2 linked regions of the Pelosinus sp. IPA-1 genome follow. The protein of the gene in region 1 binds, or shares a complex with, the protein of each later gene. Links are inferred from orthologs where the notes say so. Each region holds a gene or a part of one and is shown in the gene's direction. Other genes may lie near its edges.

Region 1 (9,742 bases):
ATGGTCTCTTTCTTAGGCCATGAAATGCTAATTCAACTAGACAGTCGACGAGAATTGGAAGGCATTCCTCGTTATGTACCGCCAACTGAGGGGCTTATGGTATTAGATACGGTAATTGATACTCCAGCACCAAAGGCAGGGGTAAAATCCGGTGATATTTTGTTAACCTTACATGGTATGCCGATCAACAGAAGGGATCAATTGGCAGAGGCTATTTCCCTTGTCCCCAACGAATTTATGATACAAATGGTAAGAGATGGTCAAAAAATGGAGACGAAGGTGAAATTCTCCAAAGGTCAGCGAATGTTAGGTGTGATTTTAGTACCAGAAGGCAACGAATTATATTATGTAGAGTTAACGGAAGATAAGTTTTGGTTGTGGGAGAAAGTGAAAAAAAAGTGGAGGAATAAATAGTAAATATAGTAATTTAAAAACAATATATATTATAAGAGAATTATTATATAATAGAATTATGACTGTCATTAAATTTCACTTTGACCGAACGTATGTACTGTGATAAGATAAAATATATATAATGTGGATTAATATTTTGTAAAGACTGGTGATATTATGGCTACTGTTCCTAAGTTGAATACGACCTATCATGAGGGAGGCATACCTTTTAAAGTAGAAGCTCCTTTCGTGCCGACAGGAGATCAGCCTTCTGCCATCCGTACCCTGGAAACGGGTATTTTAGAAGGGCAAAAGGCCCAGGTGCTTCTTGGGGCAACAGGCACAGGAAAGACCTTCACTATTGCTAAATTAATTGAACAGGTTCAAAAACCAACCTTAGTCATTGCTCATAATAAAACACTGGCTGCTCAATTAGCCAGTGAATTCAAGGAGTTTTTTCCTAACAATGCAGTGGAGTATTTTGTCAGCTATTATGATTATTACCAACCAGAAGCATATATTGCTCATACAGACACCTATATTGAGAAAGATGCTTCGATTAATGATGAGATTGATAAATTGCGTCACTCTGCTACCAGTTCCCTATTCGAGCGACGTGATGTGATTATAGTTGCCAGTGTATCTTGCATCTATGGTTTAGGTTCGCCAGATGAATATCATGGTCTAGTTCTATCTTTACGGCAAGGACAAACAAAAGACCGCGATGAAATTTTACGTAAATTAGTTGCTATTCAATATGAACGAAATGATATTAATTTTATTCGCGGCAAATTTAGGGTACGGGGCGATGTGGTAGAAATCTTTCCTGCAGCCTATGGGGAAAGAGCGATCCGAGTGGAATTATTTGGTGATGAAATTGAACGGATTTTAGAGATTGATACCTTAACAGGCGAAATTATGGCAGAACGCAAGCACATTGCCATCTATCCTGCCTCTCACTATGTTACCTCCAGGGAAAATATGCTCAGGGCAGTAAGAGATATTGAGGCAGAACTAGAAGTACAATTGGCATTTTTTAAGGCGAATGGTAAGTTGGTAGAAGCTCAACGCCTAGAGCAGCGGACGAAATATGATTTGGAAATGATGCAAGAAATGGGATATTGTTCAGGGATCGAAAATTATTCTCGCCATCTAACAGGGCGTAATCCAGGAGATTCTCCTTATACACTCATTGATTATTTTCCTGAGGATTTTATGATTGTTGTGGACGAGTCTCATGTCATGCTTCCCCAGCTTCGGGCTATGTATGCAGGAGATAAAGCCCGCAAAGCCTCTCTGGTGGAGAATGGTTTCCGCTTGCCTTCTGCTTTCGATAATCGGCCTCTTACCTTTTTAGAGTTTACAGAGCGCATTAACCAAATTGTCTATGTATCGGCGACACCAAGCGCTTATGAATTAGGGGAGGCTAGTCAAGTTGCCCAGCAAGTCATTCGGCCAACGGGTCTTATCGATCCTGAAGTAGAAGTACGTCCTATCAAAGGTCAGATGGATGATTTGCTAGGTGAAATCAAAATACGAGCTGCTGCCAATGAAAGGGTTTTAGTAACTACCTTAACTAAAAAGATGGCAGAAAATCTCACAGAGTTTTTAAAAGAGATGGGAATCCGTGTACGGTATTTACATTCTGATATTGTTACCATTGAGCGGGGAGAAATTATTCGTGATTTGCGGGCTGGTGTTTTTGATGTATTGATTGGCATCAACCTCTTACGGGAAGGTTTAGATTTGCCGGAAGTCACTTTGGTGGCGATATTAGATGCAGATAAAGAAGGCTTTTTGCGTTCCGATACTTCTCTAATTCAGACCATTGGTAGAGCTGCACGTAATGTGAATGGACGAGTTATTATGTATGCCGACGTGATTACTAAATCTATGGCACGAGCAATGGAAGAAACCAATCGTCGCCGTGCAATTCAAGAGGCTTATAACGAGGAACACGGCATTACCCCGATGACTATCCGAAAGAAAGTCAAGGAATTGATTGAAACAACTAAGGTAGCAGAAACACCCGAAATATATAAAACAGACCGTCTAGGAAACATGAGCCAAGGGGAAATGTTAGACTTAATTGGTAATCTAGAAAAAGAAATGCGCCTTGCCTCTAAGCAACTCCAGTTTGAACGGGCTGCCGAACTTCGAGATATGATTGTTGAACTAAAAGGGCGAGTTGGCAAAGCACCAAAAGAGTCGCCACCTAGGAGTAAAAAGAAAAAGTAATTATGAACCACAAAGACACAATGCCGCTTTGCGGCACACAAAGGATCTTGTAAGGGGGTGTATTGTGGTAATCCCCAGTGAAAATCTTTGTGTCCTTTGTGTCTTTGTGGTTCAATTAAATATTTTGTGACAGAAAGGAACATTCTAGTGAAAGAAAAAATTGTTATTAAAGGTGCGAGACAGCACAATTTGAAAAATATTGATATAGAAATCCCACGTAATGAGTTAGTGGTTATTACTGGCCTAAGTGGGTCTGGCAAGTCTTCCTTAGCTTTTGATACGATATATGCTGAGGGGCAAAGACGGTATGTAGAGTCACTGTCTGCCTATGCTCGTCAGTTTTTGGGACAAATGGACAAGCCGGATGTGGATTATATTGAAGGTTTATCACCGGCTATTTCAATTGACCAAAAAACGACCAGTCGTAATCCTCGTTCTACGGTGGGAACAGTAACGGAAATCTATGATTATTTACGTCTCTTATTTGCAAGGGCAGGACGGCCTCATTGTCCTAAATGTGGTAAACCCATTAGCCAACAGACAATTCAGCAAATGGTGGATCAATTGGTTGCCTTACCGGAGGGAACTCGCCTCATGTTAATTGCCGGTGTAATACGTGGCAAAAAAGGGGAGCACCAGAAAGTGCTTGAGGATATCCGCAAAAATGGCTATGTTAGGGTGCGAATCGATGGGGAAATTCGCGATATTGCAGAAGAAATTAAATTAGAAAAAAACAAAAAGCACACCATTGAGGTGGTAGTGGATCGAATCGTTGTGCGAGAAGGAATTACCCAGCGTTTAGCCGATTCCTTAGAGACAGCTCTTACCTTGGGGGAAGGTGTCGTCAATGTTGATATCGTTGGTGACCAAGAAAAAATCTTTAGCCAAAATTTTGCTTGTATCGAATGTGGGATTAGTCTGCCAGAAATTGCCCCAAGGATCTTTTCTTTTAATAGTCCATTTGGTGCTTGTCCTGATTGTACTGGTCTGGGGAACAATATGGAGGTTGATCCATCTCTTATCATTCCAGATCCTAGTAAAGCTCTCCTTGATGGGGCCATCGCGCCATTAAGTAAAAATACCAACTCCTATTTCATGTGTCAATTGGAAGCTGTTTTGGAAAAATATAATTATTCTTTAACGAATACTTGGGAAAGTTTATCTCCTGAGGTACAAGAAATTATTATGACAGGTTCAGGACTGGAAAAGTTCCATTTTGAATATGACAACATGTATGGAGAAAGCAAAACTTATTACGCTGTTTTTGAAGGTGTAATTCCTTTATTGAACCGTAGATATCGAGAAACTGTTTCCGATTGGTCTCGGGAAGACATTGAAGAATATATGAGTACGAAACCTTGTCCTAAGTGTAAGGGAGCTAGATTAAAACCGGAAGCCTTATCCGTTAAGGTCGGTGGTAAGAATATTTATGAAGTGACTACAGCAACGATTGGGGAAAGTCAGGAGTTTTTCCGTAATTTAGAGCTGACAGAAAGGGAAAAGACCATTGCCCAGCAAATTCTCAAAGAAATTAATGCTCGACTTGGCTTTTTACTAAATGTTGGGTTAGATTATTTGACATTAGATCGGGCAGCAGGCACCTTATCTGGTGGTGAAGCACAGCGAATTCGTTTAGCTACCCAAATTGGTTCTGGTTTAGTTGGGGTATTGTATATCCTGGACGAACCTAGCATTGGGCTGCATCAACGAGATAACAATCGTCTATTGGCCACCTTGCGGCATTTGCGAGATGTGGGTAACAGTTTATTGGTCGTTGAACATGATGAAGACACGATGTACGCAGCAGATCATATTATTGATATTGGCCCAGCAGCGGGTGCCCATGGTGGACAAGTAGTAGTCCAAGGCACAGTCGACGAGATTAAGGCTTGCTCAGAATCCATTACTGGACAATATTTAAATGGAAGTAAATACATTCCCATACCAAAAGTAAGGCGTAAACCCAACGGCAAGTGGCTAGAGGTCGTAGGTGCCAAAGAAAATAATCTAAAGAAAGTTACAGTGAAGTTTCCTTTAGGCGTATTTACTGCTGTGACAGGAGTGTCAGGCTCTGGTAAGAGTACTTTAGTCAACGAAATTTTATACAAAGGTTTGGCATCGAGGGTATATCCTGGTTCGAAACAGCGTCCGGGAGCCCATGATGACATTCGTGGCGTAGAGAATATTGACAAAATAATTGATATTGATCAGTCACCAATTGGTCGTACGCCTCGTTCCAATCCAGCTACCTATACAGGATTATTTGATGTCATTCGGGAAGTTTTTAGTCAAACCCAAGAAGCAAAAATGCGAGGCTATAAGCCTGGGCGTTTTAGTTTTAATGTTAAGGGCGGACGGTGTGAAGCTTGTCGTGGCGATGGTATTATCAAAATTGAAATGCACTTTTTGCCTGATGTTTATGTTCCTTGTGAAGTATGTAAAGGCGATCGTTATAACAGAGAAACGTTAGAAGTACGATATAAAGGAAAAAGTATCTCTCAAGTGCTGGATATGGTAGTTGATGAGGGGGTAGAGTTCTTTCAAAACATCCCCAAGATTCAACGGAAGTTACAAATTTTACAGGATGTTGGTCTTGGCTATATTAAGCTGGGGCAGCCTGCCACCACCTTATCTGGAGGAGAGGCCCAGCGAATAAAATTGGGTACGGAACTAGCAAGGCGCAGTACAGGTAAGACGTTATATATTTTAGATGAGCCGACCACTGGTCTTCATACAGCCGATATTCATCGTTTGCTTACGGTGCTTCAGCGTTTAGCAGATGGCGGGGATACCGTTGTAGTAATTGAACATAATCTTGATGTAATAAAAACTGCGGATTATGTAATAGATCTAGGACCAGAAGGTGGCAGTCGAGGCGGTACGATTATTGCTAAAGGTACTCCTGAAGAAATCGCAAAAACTGCGGAGTCCTATACCGGACAATATTTGGCTCCTATATTAGAAAGAGGAATACGAGAATAACAGAATTAACCGCAGAGGCGCAGAGGTCACAGAGAGGATAATAGTAAACCCTCATTGCTTCGTTCTGTGTCCTCTGTGCTCTCTGCGGTTAAATCGTCCTCAGTTTATCCCATAAGAATAAAAAAGAGTAGGCGCTAGCGCCTACTCTTGGGAATAAAATTTTCTATTTTCGTTTTCTATTTCGCATTCTTCTTCTTTACGAGGAGTCATGCGTTTATAAATAAATTGAGTGTCGATATTACCACTACAGAAATGAGGGTTATTCAAGACTTCTTGCTGAAAGCTAATATTTGTTTTTATGCCAGAAATACGGAATTCAGCTAAGGCTCTGCGCATAATTTTAATGGCATCCCCTCTAGTGCGACCATGGGCAATGACTTTGGCAATCATAGAGTCATAATGAGGTTGTACCGTCATGCTAGCACATACGCCACTATCGACACGAACTCTTGGACCGCCTGCTTCGTGGTAAAAATCAATATAACCAGGAGAAGGGGCAAAACACATATCGGGATCTTCTGCATTAATTCGGCATTCGATAGCGTGACCGCTAAAAATGATATCTTCTTGCTTTTTGTTAAGAGGTTCACCAGCAGCTATACGAATTTGTCGACGTACCAAATCAATACCGGTGACCATTTCCGTAACGGCATGTTCTACTTGAATCCGAGGGTTAATTTCCATAAAGTAGAACTTACCTGTTTTTACATCCAATAAAAATTCAACAGTACCTAAATTGGTGTAAAAAATGCTTTTTGCGGCACGAATCGCCATGGCTCCGACTTTTGTACGCATTTCTGGGGTTAAAGCACTAGAAGGAGATTCTTCAAGAACTTTTTGGTTGCGACGCTGCAGGGAACATTCCCGCTCACCAACATGAAGAATGTTTCCATAGGTATCCGCCATAATTTGCACTTCAATATGTCGTGCTTCGGAGATATAGGTTTCCAAATAAAAAGAGCTATATGTCACATCTACTTTATTTAAAGCACTAACTAACTCATCCTGGTTATTGGCGACAAACATAGATTTACCGCCACCACCTGACACAGGTTTCAAAATAACAGGATAGCCTATTTCTGTGGCAAGTTTATAAGCATGTTCATTGCTAGTAATCGGTTCACTGCCTATTGTCATTGGCAGACCAGCAGCCTTCATGGCTTCTCGGGCTGCATCTTTGTTTCCTACTTGGCGGATGATTTCAGCACTAGGGCCAACAAACACCAAACCAGCATTGGTAACCTTTTCAGCAAAATCAGCATTTTCCGATAAAAATCCGTATCCCGGGTGAATGGCTTCTGCCTTTGATGCTTTGGCAGCCATAATAATCGCATCCATGTTTAGATAGCTTTTCATTGCATCTGCAGGCCCGATATTGTATGCGTGGTCAGCCAATTGTACATGGAGAGCATCGGCATCAACATCTGAATATACGGCGACTGTTTCAATATCTAGTTCCTGGCAGGCTCGAATAATTCTAACTGCAATTTCACCACGATTGGCGATAAGTAGTCTCTTGAACATCAGCATTGACCTCCCATTTAAATAGCAAAGTTTAATGTGCTCTTAACACCAATGAAATTAATTATAGTATATAAAAATTAAGTCTACAATGAGTTTCATGCATGTATACATTGAACGTCTCATTAAAGTTCAGGTATATATTGGAATTGGGTCAGTTTAGATTTTTATTGTGAGCAGGTGCTAAAAGTATGTTACAATTATCTCATAGTTTTATGTTTTTGGCAATGTGATTTTTTTCTCAAAAGGAGTTTTGTAAAAAATGAATGATGAATTATTAGAAAAAGTAAACCACTTGCCAGATAAACCAGGTGTTTATTTAATGAAGGATGCCCAAGATCACATTATTTATGTTGGCAAAGCGGTAGTACTAAAAAATCGTGTTCGTTCCTATTTTCAATCTAGTCGCAATCACTCTCCAAAAGTGCAGGCCATGGTTTCACGGATTGCCGATTTAGAATATATTGTTACAGCTTCGGAAATTGAAGCCTTAATTCTTGAATGTAATTTAATAAAAAAACATCGGCCAAAATACAATATTAGTTTGCGAGATGACAAAACCTATCCTTATATTAAGGTAACGACAAATGAAGATTTTCCTCGTTTGTATGCTACCCGCAGGGTACAAAAAGATGGTGCTCGTTATTTTGGTCCTTTTACTAGTGCAGGGGCTGTCCATGAAAGTATTAAACTAATGAGAAAATTATTTCCTCTGCGTAGTTGTCGTAATTTAGATGCCAGACGCCCTTGTTTGGAATATCATATAAAACGATGTCTTGCGCCTTGCGCTGGGTTTGTAGATAGGGAAACTTATAACGGCATGATCAAAGAAGTTTGCTTACTGCTCGAAGGTCGTAGTGATGCTGTAGTACAGAGTCTAAAAAAACGGATGGAATTAGCAGCAGAAGAACTGCAATTTGAACAAGCTGCAAAACTCAGGGATCAATTAGCAGCTGTAGAAAAAGTCAGAGAAAAACAAAACATTGTTACCGGCGCAGGGGATCAAGATGCTATTGGTCTGGCTCGTTCTGCGTTAGGAACTTGTGTGCAAGTTTATTTTATACGCAGTGGCAAAATGGTGGGGCGGGATCATTTCTTACTGGCAGGTAGTGATCAGGAAGAGGATGATGTAGTATTAGCTGCTTTTATTAAGCAATATTACAGCCAGTCTACCTTTATCCCCAAGGAATTATTGCTGCCTATGGATGTTCCCGAGCAGGCGTTGCTATCGGATTGGTTAAGCCAATTAAAAGGCAGTCGTGTAACTGTAGAAATCCCAAAAAGAGGCACGAAAAAAGATATTGTCACTATGGCTGATGGAAATGCTGCGATTGTCCTTAGTGAACAAGAAGGAAAAATCAAAGCCCATTCAGAACAAACAGAAGGAGCTATGGCGGATCTTGGACGATATTTAGGACTACAGGCACCTCCGATACGTATGGAATGCTTTGATATTTCTCATATTCAAGGGTCTGAAACCGTTGCCTCTATGGTGGTTTTTGAAAATGGCATGCCAAAGAAAGAAGCTTATCGTCGTTATAAGCTACGCACAGTAGAAGGTAAACCAGATGATTTTAAATCTATGCAGGAGGTAGTTAGTAGGCGTTATGGCGCAACCAATCAACCAATACCTGATTTAATCATTATTGATGGTGGCAAGGGACAGTTGAGTGCGGCTCTTACCATAATTCGCGGATCTGGTTTGCTAGATGTTCCTGTAATTGGTTTAGCAAAAGAATTTGAATATATTTTTTGTGAAGGTCAGAGTGATCCTTTGATTTTACCTCGTCACTCACAGGCGCTCTATCTGATGCAGCGCATACGGGATGAGGCCCATCGATTTGCTGTAACCTATCATCGTACGTTGCGCTCCAAGCGGAATATGGTGTCAGTTCTTGATCATGTACCAGGAATTGGCGCCAAACGTCGTAAAGCTCTCTGGGATCATTTTGGCAGCCTGCCAAAAATAAAAGGGGCTACGGTAGAAGAATTGGCTGCCGCACCATCAATGACTTTCCCCGCGGCGCAAGCCGTATATGATTTTTTTAGGCAGCAACGGTGATAACTGGAAAAATAATTGCTTTCTATTTTCGCTAAAATTGGATAAAATAATAAGTAGTATCGATTCTAAGGAGGATTAAGTAATATGAATAAAACAATATGGATTGTACTTGCCCTAGTTGCAGTACTAGTGGTAGGAGCATTTTCAGGTTATAACAGTCTTGTAGGTATGAATGAAGCAGTGAATGGTAAATGGAGTCAGGTAGAAAATCAATTGCAGCGTCGTGCTGATTTAATACCAAATTTAACAGCCACCGTATCTGGTTATGCAAAACATGAACAAGCTGCGATTCAAGCAGTTGCTGATGCAAGAGCCAAGCTGGCAGGAGGGCAAGGACCTGCCGCCAAAGCAGAAGCTAACAATGAATTGGGTGGCGCTTTATCTAGATTACTGGTTATTGCAGAAAACTATCCTAACTTAAAGGCAGATCAGAACTTTAGGCAACTTTCAGATGAACTGGCTGGAACAGAGAATCGTATAGCAGTGGCCCGTAAAGACTATAACGATTCAGTTCAGATGTATAATACTAAAATTCGGACCTTCCCT
Region 2 (10,171 bases), on another replicon or contig:
AAGATTCTTTTATAAGGCTCATATAATATTCCCCTCTGCATGAATAAGCAATATAGATAATGTAATTATAACGAAGAATTCTATAATTAACAATTAATCTTCTCAAGATGTTTAATAATATATACGTGAATTGACCCTAGGCTTGAAATAGAATATTTTATCGCCTTTTTGAGAAATGCTAATAGAATGAGAAGCCATCAAGTTAACAAAATATACTATTTGGGGGATTCTATGAATCTAGATTTAAACCTTTTACTGCCGTATCTTATTTTTGCCTTTCAGGGACTCACAGCTCCTCTTGGCAGTGTTATGATCATAGAGATTGCTAGGAAGTATTCTGTAGATACTTCAACGATTGGTTATGTTTTTGCTCTTGGCATTATAGGTGGCGGCATAGCAGCCTTAGCAAGCGGTTTTTTGCTAGAGGTAATTGGAAAACGCAGACTCATTTTTGTAGGAATTTTATGTGGCGGATTGGCTGCTCTCTCAATTACGGTTTCTAATCATTTAACGATGTTTGGGATTGGTGTATTTCTTACAGGGTTGAGCAATTGGCTCTTGACGGCTGTTGGTAACGAGATCGTAATTGAAAATTACCAAGGAAACAAACGCTCCTCAAAACTTAACTTACTAAATTTCTTTTATAGTGCAGGTGCGTTAGTAACTCCCGCTATGGCTGGTTCTATGTTAGCGAGGGGCATTCAGTGGGAAATGATTTTTTTGACGCCCTTTACGTTACTAGGAGCATTGGCTCTATTTGCTTACTTTTTAAAATCTAACCTGCCTAAAGTTCCTGCAAATTCATTGGAAGAACTTGCGCAATCTAACTCTAGTGAAAGTTGGAGCTCAAGTATGTATCGGACTAGCATCGCTTTGGGAGTTTATTGTATGTTGGAACTTAGTTATACCTATTGGATTGTTTTACATCTTCGGGAGAACTTGTCAGTAGATGTTGTGGAGGCAAGTTTGGTGCTGACTATTTTTTATATATGCCAGGCGATAGGTAGAGTTATAACAGGGATTGTAATAAACTACATATCTCTTTACCGCTATATCATTTCCTGCGCTTTTATTGGTCTTGCTGCTGCCAGTTTCATTATTATTAGCAAGAGCTACGTAGTGATACTTTGCCTAACAATCTTGTTAGGGTTAGCAGTCGCTGGTTTGTATCCATCAATCCTCTCCTATGGAACCTTACAAGCTACGCATTCACCTCGTGCTGTGACTTTCTTTTTGACATCTGGTCTTGCTGGTTCCGTTGTGGGAATGTTGGTAACCAGTTTTCTAAAACAACAAGTTGGCTCTTGGGCATGTATTGTTGTCACGGCTGTATCGGCGGCATTGGTTATCCTATTGATAGGAAGTACTATAGAAAAGGGGGAGGGGTAACCTAGCCGTTACTAATTGTATAAATACCACTCACATCGGCAATAATAGACTCATTGTAGTTGTATATAAAGAGGTAATCATGGCTTATGTGATTGGCTGTTTAATGGCTGGTTTGAGTTTCTTATTAAATAAAGTGTTAATACAGTATATTGGCATTAAGGCTGTCATTAGTTATAGCCCTTTGGTAGAAGAAATGACAAAGACACTTTGTTCTTACTATTTAGCGGCTGATATTTTAGTTACCCATGTTGTTTTTGGTATTTTGGAAGCTGCTTATGATTGGTATTGTGACCAGTTGGGGCGGGGGGGATATGCAGCTTTATTTAGTATAGTAGGTCACACCGTTTTTGGAGCATCTACACTTCTAATTTTACATATGAGTGGCAGCGTGGTCTTAGCAATTCTTGTAGCCAGCTGCATACATTTAGTTTGGAATGTAACAATGATTCGGTTATCTTCCTAACTAGTTATAACTATAAGTTTTTACGTATTATTTTGGAGGCGAAAATGGATCATGAAAATATATTATAGTTGTGAACATTGTGGTGATGCTATTGATACAATAGAGGTAGATGAAGTAGATGAAGTTAAGTTCGGTTTTGATTGCTTGACTGCTGAAGAACGCCAAGATATAATAAAAGTTGATTTAATGAAGAATACTATGTATGTTCATTCTTTATGTGATAAGTGTATAGAGTCCATGGGATTTTTTGAGGAAGGGCTGCCTCAAAAGCAGCAAAAAGAGCTTTTACATTAAGAAATCTTCGATCTTCACAGCTTATGATGCAGGCAAAGAGTAGTCGTACTTGCTTGCAAAAAAAAGGTGGATTACATTTCTATTGTTTGCAGTATAATACAGTAAGGTACCAGGGCTTTAGCAACAGCTAAAGCCCCTTTTTACCTGTCGCTCTTGTGAAGGATTAAGAGAGCTGCATGGTATGGTTGTGGTGTGTTAAATACCACATGTTCAGTGACTAGTTTTTTAAAATATCATGATATAGTAGTATGAAAGTTTTCTGATTGTAGGATGAGGTGCTATGAATAATTTATTTGAAATTATGAAAAATGACCCAGGGATAAAGCGGGTATTTGCCGCTTATCAAATGACTGCTAGCCAAAGCCAAATTTATGGCGTAACAGGTGCGCAAAAAAGCGCATTGTTGGCTGCGGCCTATCAATTAAGTCCAAGGCCTACTGTGATTATTACTGGCAATCAGGAGTCGGTGGAACAATTGCGTGCTGATTTTGCCACATTACTTCCTGGTACCCTTGTTCTTGAATTGCCTGCTTTGGATATTATTACCTTTACTGCCGCTGCTAAAGGGGTAGAGTTAGCAGCCCGTCGTATGGATGTTTTAGGACGCATGATACGGGGGGAAAATCTGATTGTTTTAGCAACGGCTGAGGCAACAATCCAAAAAGTGTTACCACGAGAACATTTTGAGAATAATCGTATTACAATAACCAGTGGTACAGAAATTATCCGTGAGGAATTATTAGAATCTCTGGTTCGATTTGGTTATGAGCGAGTGGAACAAGTAGACGGGCTTGGTCAATTTAGTGCCAGAGGCGGAATTATAGATATATTCCCTATCAGCAGTAAAGTGCCAATTCGTTTGGAGTTATTCGGCGATGAAGTAGATTCTCTGCGTGAATTTGATGCTGGGACACAAAGATCTATGCATCCTGTAGTGCAAGCTGACATTTTGCCTCTTTCAGAAGTAGAGCAAACAGGAACGCCTACTGTGTTCTTATCCTATTTGCCTTCTAGTGCCACTGTAGTATTTGATGAAGCTGCTCGCGTTCGGGAGCAGATGAGTAAGTTGGTTAAGGAAAATCCTGAACTGAAGAAAAGTACTTTTACTTGGTCAGATATAGTAGGCGCTGCGAAATATTATAATGTAATGTACTTATCTTTAATGTTACAAAAGATTCCTTATACCCAACCTGATGAAATTGTTAGTATTACGGCTAAAAGTATTGTGCCATTTCAACGTCAGATGGATATGTTACTCGCCGAATTAAAAAGTTGGCAGGAGCATAAATCATATACTATTATTTTCATGTCAAATAGTGAGAAAGCCCTATCACTTCAGCATAGTTTGGCAGAGGACGGTATTCATGCTGTTTTTTCTGAAACAATTCCTGCCCTAGTGGAAGGCTCTGTATTAGTGACCGTGGGTTTATTAACGGCAGGTTTTGAGCTGCCACAGGCTCATATGGCTGTTATTACAGAAAAAGATATTATGGGCAGGCAAAAGAAAAAGCCTCGCCCAAGAGTGGGTAAAGGGCAGCAAATTGCCTACTTCCGTGATATTAAGATTGGCGACTATGTTGTACATGTCAATCATGGTATTGGAAAGTATGTAGGAGTAGAGACCCTTGTTGTTGGTAACGTTCATAAAGATTACTTACACATCCGCTATGCTGGAGAAGACAAACTTTACGTTCCGACAGATCAAGTAAATCTATTACAAAAGTACATTGGTTCAGAAGGGGATGCACCTCGTTTAAACAAAATGGGGGGTAGCGAATGGCTAAAAGCCAAGGGAAAAGCAGAAAAGGCCGTGGCGGACATGGCAAAAGAATTGCTAGAGATCTATGCCAAACGGGAGATTGTATCTGGCTACGCTTTTGAGGCGGATACTCCTTGGCAAAAAGAATTTGAAGATGCTTTCCCTTTTGAAGAAACGCCAGATCAATTAAGTGCTATTACTGAAATAAAAGCAGATATGCAGCAGGCGAAGCCCATGGATCGACTATTATGTGGGGATGTGGGTTTTGGTAAAACGGAGGTTGCTGTTCGCGCAGCTTTTAAAGCGGTTATGGGTGGTAAGCAAGTGGCGATTTTGGTACCCACCACAGTGTTGGCTCAGCAGCATTATCAGACGATAAGTGCTCGGTTTGCCGGTTTTGGGCCAGTTGTAGATGTGATTAGTCGTTTTCGTAGTGCAAAAGAGCAACGTGCAACGATTGAGGCCTTAAGGAACGGCCAAGTAGACGTATTAATTGGGACACACCGTATTTTGCAATCGGATGTGAAATTTAAAGATATTGGTCTGCTCATTGTAGATGAAGAACAGCGTTTTGGGGTGAAGCAAAAAGAAAAGTTAAAACAGTGGAGTGCAGGCATTGACGTACTTACCTTAAGCGCTACACCAATCCCACGAACTCTACATATGTCATTAGTAGGGGCGAGGGATATGAGTATTATTGAAACTCCTCCCGAAGAACGTTTCCCCGTACAAAGTTATGTAGTGGAATATAACGAAGAAGTTATGCGTGATGCAATTAAACGGGAACTAAAAAGAGGTGGTCAGGTATATTTTGTCTATAACAGAGTGCAAACCATTGATAAAATGCATCGTAGGTTGTCAGAAATGCTGCCTGATGCCAAAATTAGGGTAGCCCATGGGCAAATGCCAGAAGAAATATTAGAACAAGCTATGCTTGATTTTTATGAGGGTAATGATGATGTATTGCTGTGCACTAGTATCATTGAAAATGGCCTTGATGTACCAAATGCCAATACCATTATTGTTTATGATGCAGATCGATTTGGCTTATCACAACTTTATCAGATGCGGGGAAGAGTCGGACGTTCTCATCGTATGGCTTTTGCCTATTTTACCTATCGACAAGATAAAGTTTTGACAGAAGTAGCTGAAAAACGTTTGCAAGCAATTAAGGAGTTTGCAGAATTAGGTGCGGGTTTTAAAATTGCCATGCGTGATTTAGAAATTAGAGGTGCTGGAAATCTCTTGGGAGCCCAGCAGCATGGACATATTGTTAGTGTAGGTTTTGAAATGTATTGTCGTTTATTGGATGAAGCTGTTCAACAGCTAAAAACTGGACAAAAATTCGAGGCACCGATTGAACCAGTGCTAGAATTTAATATAGATGCTTATATAAGTGGCGACTATATTAGCGATGCTATGCATAAAATTGAAATATACCAACGTATTGCTGCCAGCAGGAATGAACAACATATTTCGGATCTTGTTGATGAATTGGTAGATCGATTTGGTGAGCCACCCACCTGTGTGGTTAATTTATTGGAAGTTGTTAGAATTAAAAATTTAGCGAGAACAATTGGTATTCGGTCGATTATTCAGCAAAGTAATTATATTGAAGTCACATTTATTGACCGGCCTCATGTAGAACCGACTCAAATTATGGCTCTAAAAGATGCGTTTCCCAATCGGGTAATGATGTATCCTGAAGGGATTCGTCTAAAGACGGCTCAAATTAAGAGTGAGACATTACTTGGCTGGTTGGTGAAAGTACTTAAAACATTAGTTCCTTGAAAAAAAGATATAAAATTCCGAATGACCATCCCCTAGTGATCTTCTATGTCCGAAGGCTCTGGCCGTTTAATTGAAGTTTTTTTAACACAAGGTGTGTGAATAAAAATGTCAAGTTGGATATATACTATCTCTGAAATCAGTTGACAAAAACTGTAGAAAAGGGGGGAAACTGGTGAAAGCGACTGGAATTGTAAGAAGAATTGATGATTTAGGTAGAGTAGTAATACCAAAAGAAATTAGGCGAACACTTAGAATACGTGAAGGTGATCCACTGGAAATATATGTTGATCGAGAAGGGGAAGTTATTCTTAAGAAATACTCTCCAGTAAGTGAACTAGGTGATTTCGCAAAGGAATATGCTGATTCATTGTATGAGGCAGTAGGTCATATTGTCTTAATAGCAGACAGAGATACTATAGTCGCTGTCGCAGGCTCGTCGAAGAAAGAGTTCTTGAATAAGCCATTGGGTTCTGTATTGGAAAAAGTAATGGAAGATCGTAAGGCAATAGTATTAAACAATCTTACTGACGGCAAAGGTTGTAAAGGTTGTATTATTGATGCAGGTGATGATGATGAAGTATGTAAATTTACGTCAGAAGTCATTGCCCCGATTATTGTTGAAGGTACGTCCATTGGTGCAGTCGTTCTTTGTTCCAAACAGCAGGGAGTGCAGATGAGTGAAATGGAAGTCAAGTTAGCAGAAACTGCTGCAGGATTCCTTGCAAAACAAATGGCAACATAAATCACTTTTGCATTAGTCATAAGTAGCGGACACCAGTTCGCTACTTTTTGTATTTTTTCTTTAGAAAAAAAGTATGAGCTATTTTTTGCACTTTATTATAATATAATATGCACCTTCAGAATAAGTATAGTATGATACGAATGGCAATGCTGGAGGGAAGAAAATAGGTGAGTAAAGATACTTTTTTAAAAGGGGCATTCATTTTAACTGTTGCCGGTGTTATTGTTAAATTAATTGGATCGGTAAACCGTATTTTACTGTCTCGCCTATTAGGGGGAGAGGGTATTGGATTATATCAAATGGCTTATCCCATTTATCTTTTGGCATTAAGTGTTTCATCTGCTGGTATCCCTGTAGCGATTTCGATCATTGTGGCAGAGAAGGTAGCATTATCTGATTTCCGTGGGGCAAATCGCGTATTTCGTATTTCGTTAGGTTTACTAATTCTGACAGGGGTTACTTTTACTTTTTTATTATATTTTGGTGCGGGGTGGCTAATTGAGCATCAATTTATAAGAGATTCTCGGGCGTATTATGCGATAGCCGCATTAGCTCCAGCAATATTCTTTGTTACTGTCTTATCTAGCTATCGGGGTTATTTTCAAGGTTTGCAGATGATGACACCCACTGCCGTATCTCAAATATTTGAGCAGCTGCTTCGGGTAATAATCATGATTGCTCTCGCCTTTTATTTATTGCCACTTGGCCTTGAGTATGCGGCGGCAGGCGCTAGTTTTGGAGCAGCTCCTGGAGCTGTAGCTGGACTAATAGTACTAATGTATTATTACTGGAACCACCGGATAGAATTACAGACGAAGATGGTTGCTGAGCCGATTATCAAACAAGAAGCAAGTAGTAAGGTTATATCTCGCATTATAAAACTTGCCTTACCTGTATCATTAGCCAATATTATGCTTCCTGTAGTGTCGAGTATTGATTTGTTAATCGTACCCGCAAGGCTTGAGGTTGCCGGCTATTCCATTGAACAGGCTACCGAGTTATTTGGTTATTTAACAGGTATGGCAATTGCACTAATTAATGTGCCTACAATTTTAACCGGATCTTTGTCGTCTAGCTTAGTACCTGCCATTTCCGAGGCATTTACACTTAAGGATCACCACAGAATCTATCAAAGTACGGCCATGGCAATGAGGATTGCTAATTTAATTACAATACCGAGTTTTATTGGCATGTATCTTTTGGCGACACCCATATCTTTAATGCTTTATGGTACACCAAATGCAGGTGTCTCTATTGCCATATTATCAGGTGGTGTTGTACTACTAGGGATTCACCAAGTGACTACAGGAGTTTTACAAGGACTCGGGCATACAGCCATTCCTCTTATTAATATGGTAGTTGCTGCTATTGTAAAGATCATGTTAAGCTGGACGTTAACAGCGATGCCGTCTTTAGGGATTGAAGGTGCTGCGTGGGCGACAAATGTAGATTTTACCTTGGGGGCTCTTTTGAATGTATATTTTGTGTATCATTATGTAGGCTTTAGCATTGACGCTAAAGATACGGTAAAAGCAGCGATTGCTGCGGTTGTGATGGGGGCGATTGTACTACTGACTTATGATTGCGTTATGCTTAAAACCTTTGCTAATACAACAGCGACGCTGGTTTCTATCACTGTAGGTGGTAGCATGTATGGTGTTATTCTCTTACTACTAGGAGGAATACAGCAGCGGGATATTGAAAATTTACCTAAATTTGGTTTACAATTAGCTGCTTTTTTAAGTAAAATAGGTGTACTACGGAAATAATCTATTTTTTATTTTACAATATGAATATGAGGCGATAACATGGGAGAAATTACAATTGTGGGTTTAGGACCCGGTTCATTTGGTCTTATTACAATCGAGACCCTTGAAAAGCTAAAAACTGCGGAAACGTTACTTTTGCGTACCGCAAAACATCCAACAGTTGCAGAAATTGTGAAGCGTGGTATACCATTTACTAGTTATGATTCTATTTATGAAGAAAAAGAGTCTTTTGAAGAGATTTATATGGCCATTGCCCATGAATGTATAAAGCAGGCAGTAATGGGGAAAAAAGTAGTATATGCGGTGCCAGGCAGTCCTCTTGTGGCGGAAAAAACCGTTGTGCTAATTCGAAGTTTAGCGGCAGAGAAAAATGTACCTATCACCATATTGCCAGGTATGAGCTTCTTAGAAGTCTTATATACACGTTTGGCCATAGATCCCATTGAAGGTGTCACGGTACTTGATGCTGCCGATTTGGCAGCTATACCGCCCGAATTAACAACAGCTTTGGTGGTAACACAGGTTTATAATGCTTATGTTGCTTCCGAAGCGAAATTGGTCTTAATGGAAAACTATCCTGATGATTTTGAAGTGGTTGTTGTGAAGAATTTAGGCTTACCTGATGAACAGCTATTAACAGTACCTTTATTTGAATTGGATAGGGTGCCTGGTATTGATCACCTTACAAGTGTGTATGTGCCCCAGCGTCCGGCAGTAAGTCAGTCTTTTTCTTTAGAGCCGATTCTTAGTGTTATGGCAAAACTTCGTTCGAAAGAGGGGTGTGTCTGGGATATTGAACAAACACACCCCAGCCTCAGACGGTATATGGTGGAGGAAGTGTACGAAGTGTTAGAAGCCATCGATTTAGAAAATGGTGATGACTTATGTGAAGAGCTTGGCGATTTATTACTGCAAATTGTGTTTCATGCACGCATAGCGGAAGAATCCAAGATCTTTTCAATGCAGGATGTAATTGATACAGTTACAGAGAAAATGGTGCGCCGTCATCCCCACGTATTTGGTGATATTAAAGTACGGGATGCGGGCGAGGTAGTTCTTAATTGGGACGCAATTAAAAAGCAGGAGCATGGTCATGATAGACCTTCTGTGCTTGATGGTATACCAAAGGAACTCCCTAGTCTCATGAGGGCATATAAGTTGCAGGCAAAAGCGTCTAAAGTAGGTTTTGATTGGGATTGTATTGAGCCAATATGGGACAAGATATATGAAGAGCTGACGGAGCTAAAGGAGGCCTGTGCAGAGGGACAAGCTGCTGACATAGAAGCTGAACTAGGAGATGTATTATTTTCTGTGGTGAATTTAGCTAGGTTTTTGAAAATTGATGGAGAAGTGGCATTAAATACTACAAATAACAAATTTCGTCGGCGGTTTATGTACATTGAGAACAAAGTGAAGGAAAAAGGTCATAATTGGGAAAAAATGTCACTTGAGGAGCTTGATTTACTCTGGAAAGAGGCAAAAAAGCACAAAATTTAAAGAAATTCGTGTTTTTTTCGTATTTTTTTAGAAAATAGACAGGAATAAAAAGAATGATAGCGAATAAGCTATTCGTAACGATTTTCATAAGGAGGCTATTTTTGTGAATAAAACTGAGTTAATTGCAAGTGTTGCAGAAAAAGCGGGTTTGACTAAAAAGGATGCTGAAAAAGCGATCAATGCTTTATTTGTTAGTGTTGAGGAAGCTTTAGCACAACAAGATAAGGTCCAAATCATTGGCTTTGGAACTTTTGAAGTGAAAACACGTGAAGAAAGAAAAGGTCGCAACCCACAAACTGGTGCTGAAATTACTATTCCAGCATCTAAGAACCCAGTTTTCAAGGCTGGTAAAGGCTTGAAAGACATCGTAAATCAATAAAATTTTATAAATAAAAACCAGGTTATTATAACCTGGTTTTTATTTTAAGGGTGGTGAAGTGTAAAGATGAGCAATGTATTAATTGTTG

Evidence for each region.
Region 2: the proteins of uvrA (region 1) and mfd are in contact, whole or in part, in a crystal structure (PDB 4DFC), measured with the Escherichia coli proteins. The link is inferred for Pelosinus sp. IPA-1 from one-to-one orthologs.

What each region holds. Positions count from the first base shown.
Region 1 is NZ_BSVC01000011.1:91,639-101,380, forward strand. Bases 2,425-5,813 are described here. They hold uvrA (excinuclease ABC subunit UvrA), read left to right. Parts: upstream 2,425-2,778; coding sequence 2,779-5,613; downstream 5,614-5,813. Other genes in these bases: uvrB (excinuclease ABC subunit UvrB), read left to right, coding at 2,425-2,631; QSJ81_RS22690 (acetyl-CoA carboxylase biotin carboxylase subunit), read right to left, coding at 5,755-5,813. In the rest of the region: QSJ81_RS22675 (serine protease family protein), read left to right, coding at 1-414; more of uvrB, read left to right, coding at 571-2,424; more of QSJ81_RS22690, read right to left, coding at 5,814-7,137; excinuclease ABC subunit UvrC, read left to right, coding at 7,397-9,196; QSJ81_RS22700 (LemA family protein), read left to right, coding at 9,281-9,742. UniProt on the Escherichia coli protein: The UvrABC repair system catalyzes the recognition and processing of DNA lesions. UvrA is an ATPase and a DNA-binding protein. A damage recognition complex composed of 2 UvrA and 2 UvrB subunits scans DNA for abnormalities.
Region 2 is NZ_BSVC01000003.1:586,471-596,641, forward strand. The notes cover bases 2,079-5,896. They hold mfd (transcription-repair coupling factor), read left to right. Parts: upstream 2,079-2,426; coding sequence 2,427-5,696; downstream 5,697-5,896. Other genes in these bases: QSJ81_RS09405 (anti-sigma-F factor Fin), read left to right, coding at 2,079-2,146; spoVT (stage V sporulation protein T), read left to right, coding at 5,869-5,896. Outside these bases: QSJ81_RS09390 (RelA/SpoT domain-containing protein), read right to left, coding at 1-22; QSJ81_RS09395 (MFS transporter), read left to right, coding at 232-1,389; QSJ81_RS09400 (hypothetical protein), read left to right, coding at 1,469-1,852; more of QSJ81_RS09405, read left to right, coding at 1,904-2,078; more of spoVT, read left to right, coding at 5,897-6,438; QSJ81_RS09420 (putative polysaccharide biosynthesis protein), read left to right, coding at 6,606-8,207; bifunctional methyltransferase/pyrophosphohydrolase YabN, read left to right, coding at 8,247-9,704; non-specific DNA-binding protein Hbs, read left to right, coding at 9,808-10,083; QSJ81_RS09435 (response regulator), read left to right, coding at 10,150-10,171. UniProt on the Escherichia coli protein: Couples transcription and DNA repair by recognizing RNA polymerase (RNAP) stalled at DNA lesions. Mediates ATP-dependent release of RNAP and its truncated transcript from the DNA, and recruitment of nucleotide excision repair machinery to the damaged site.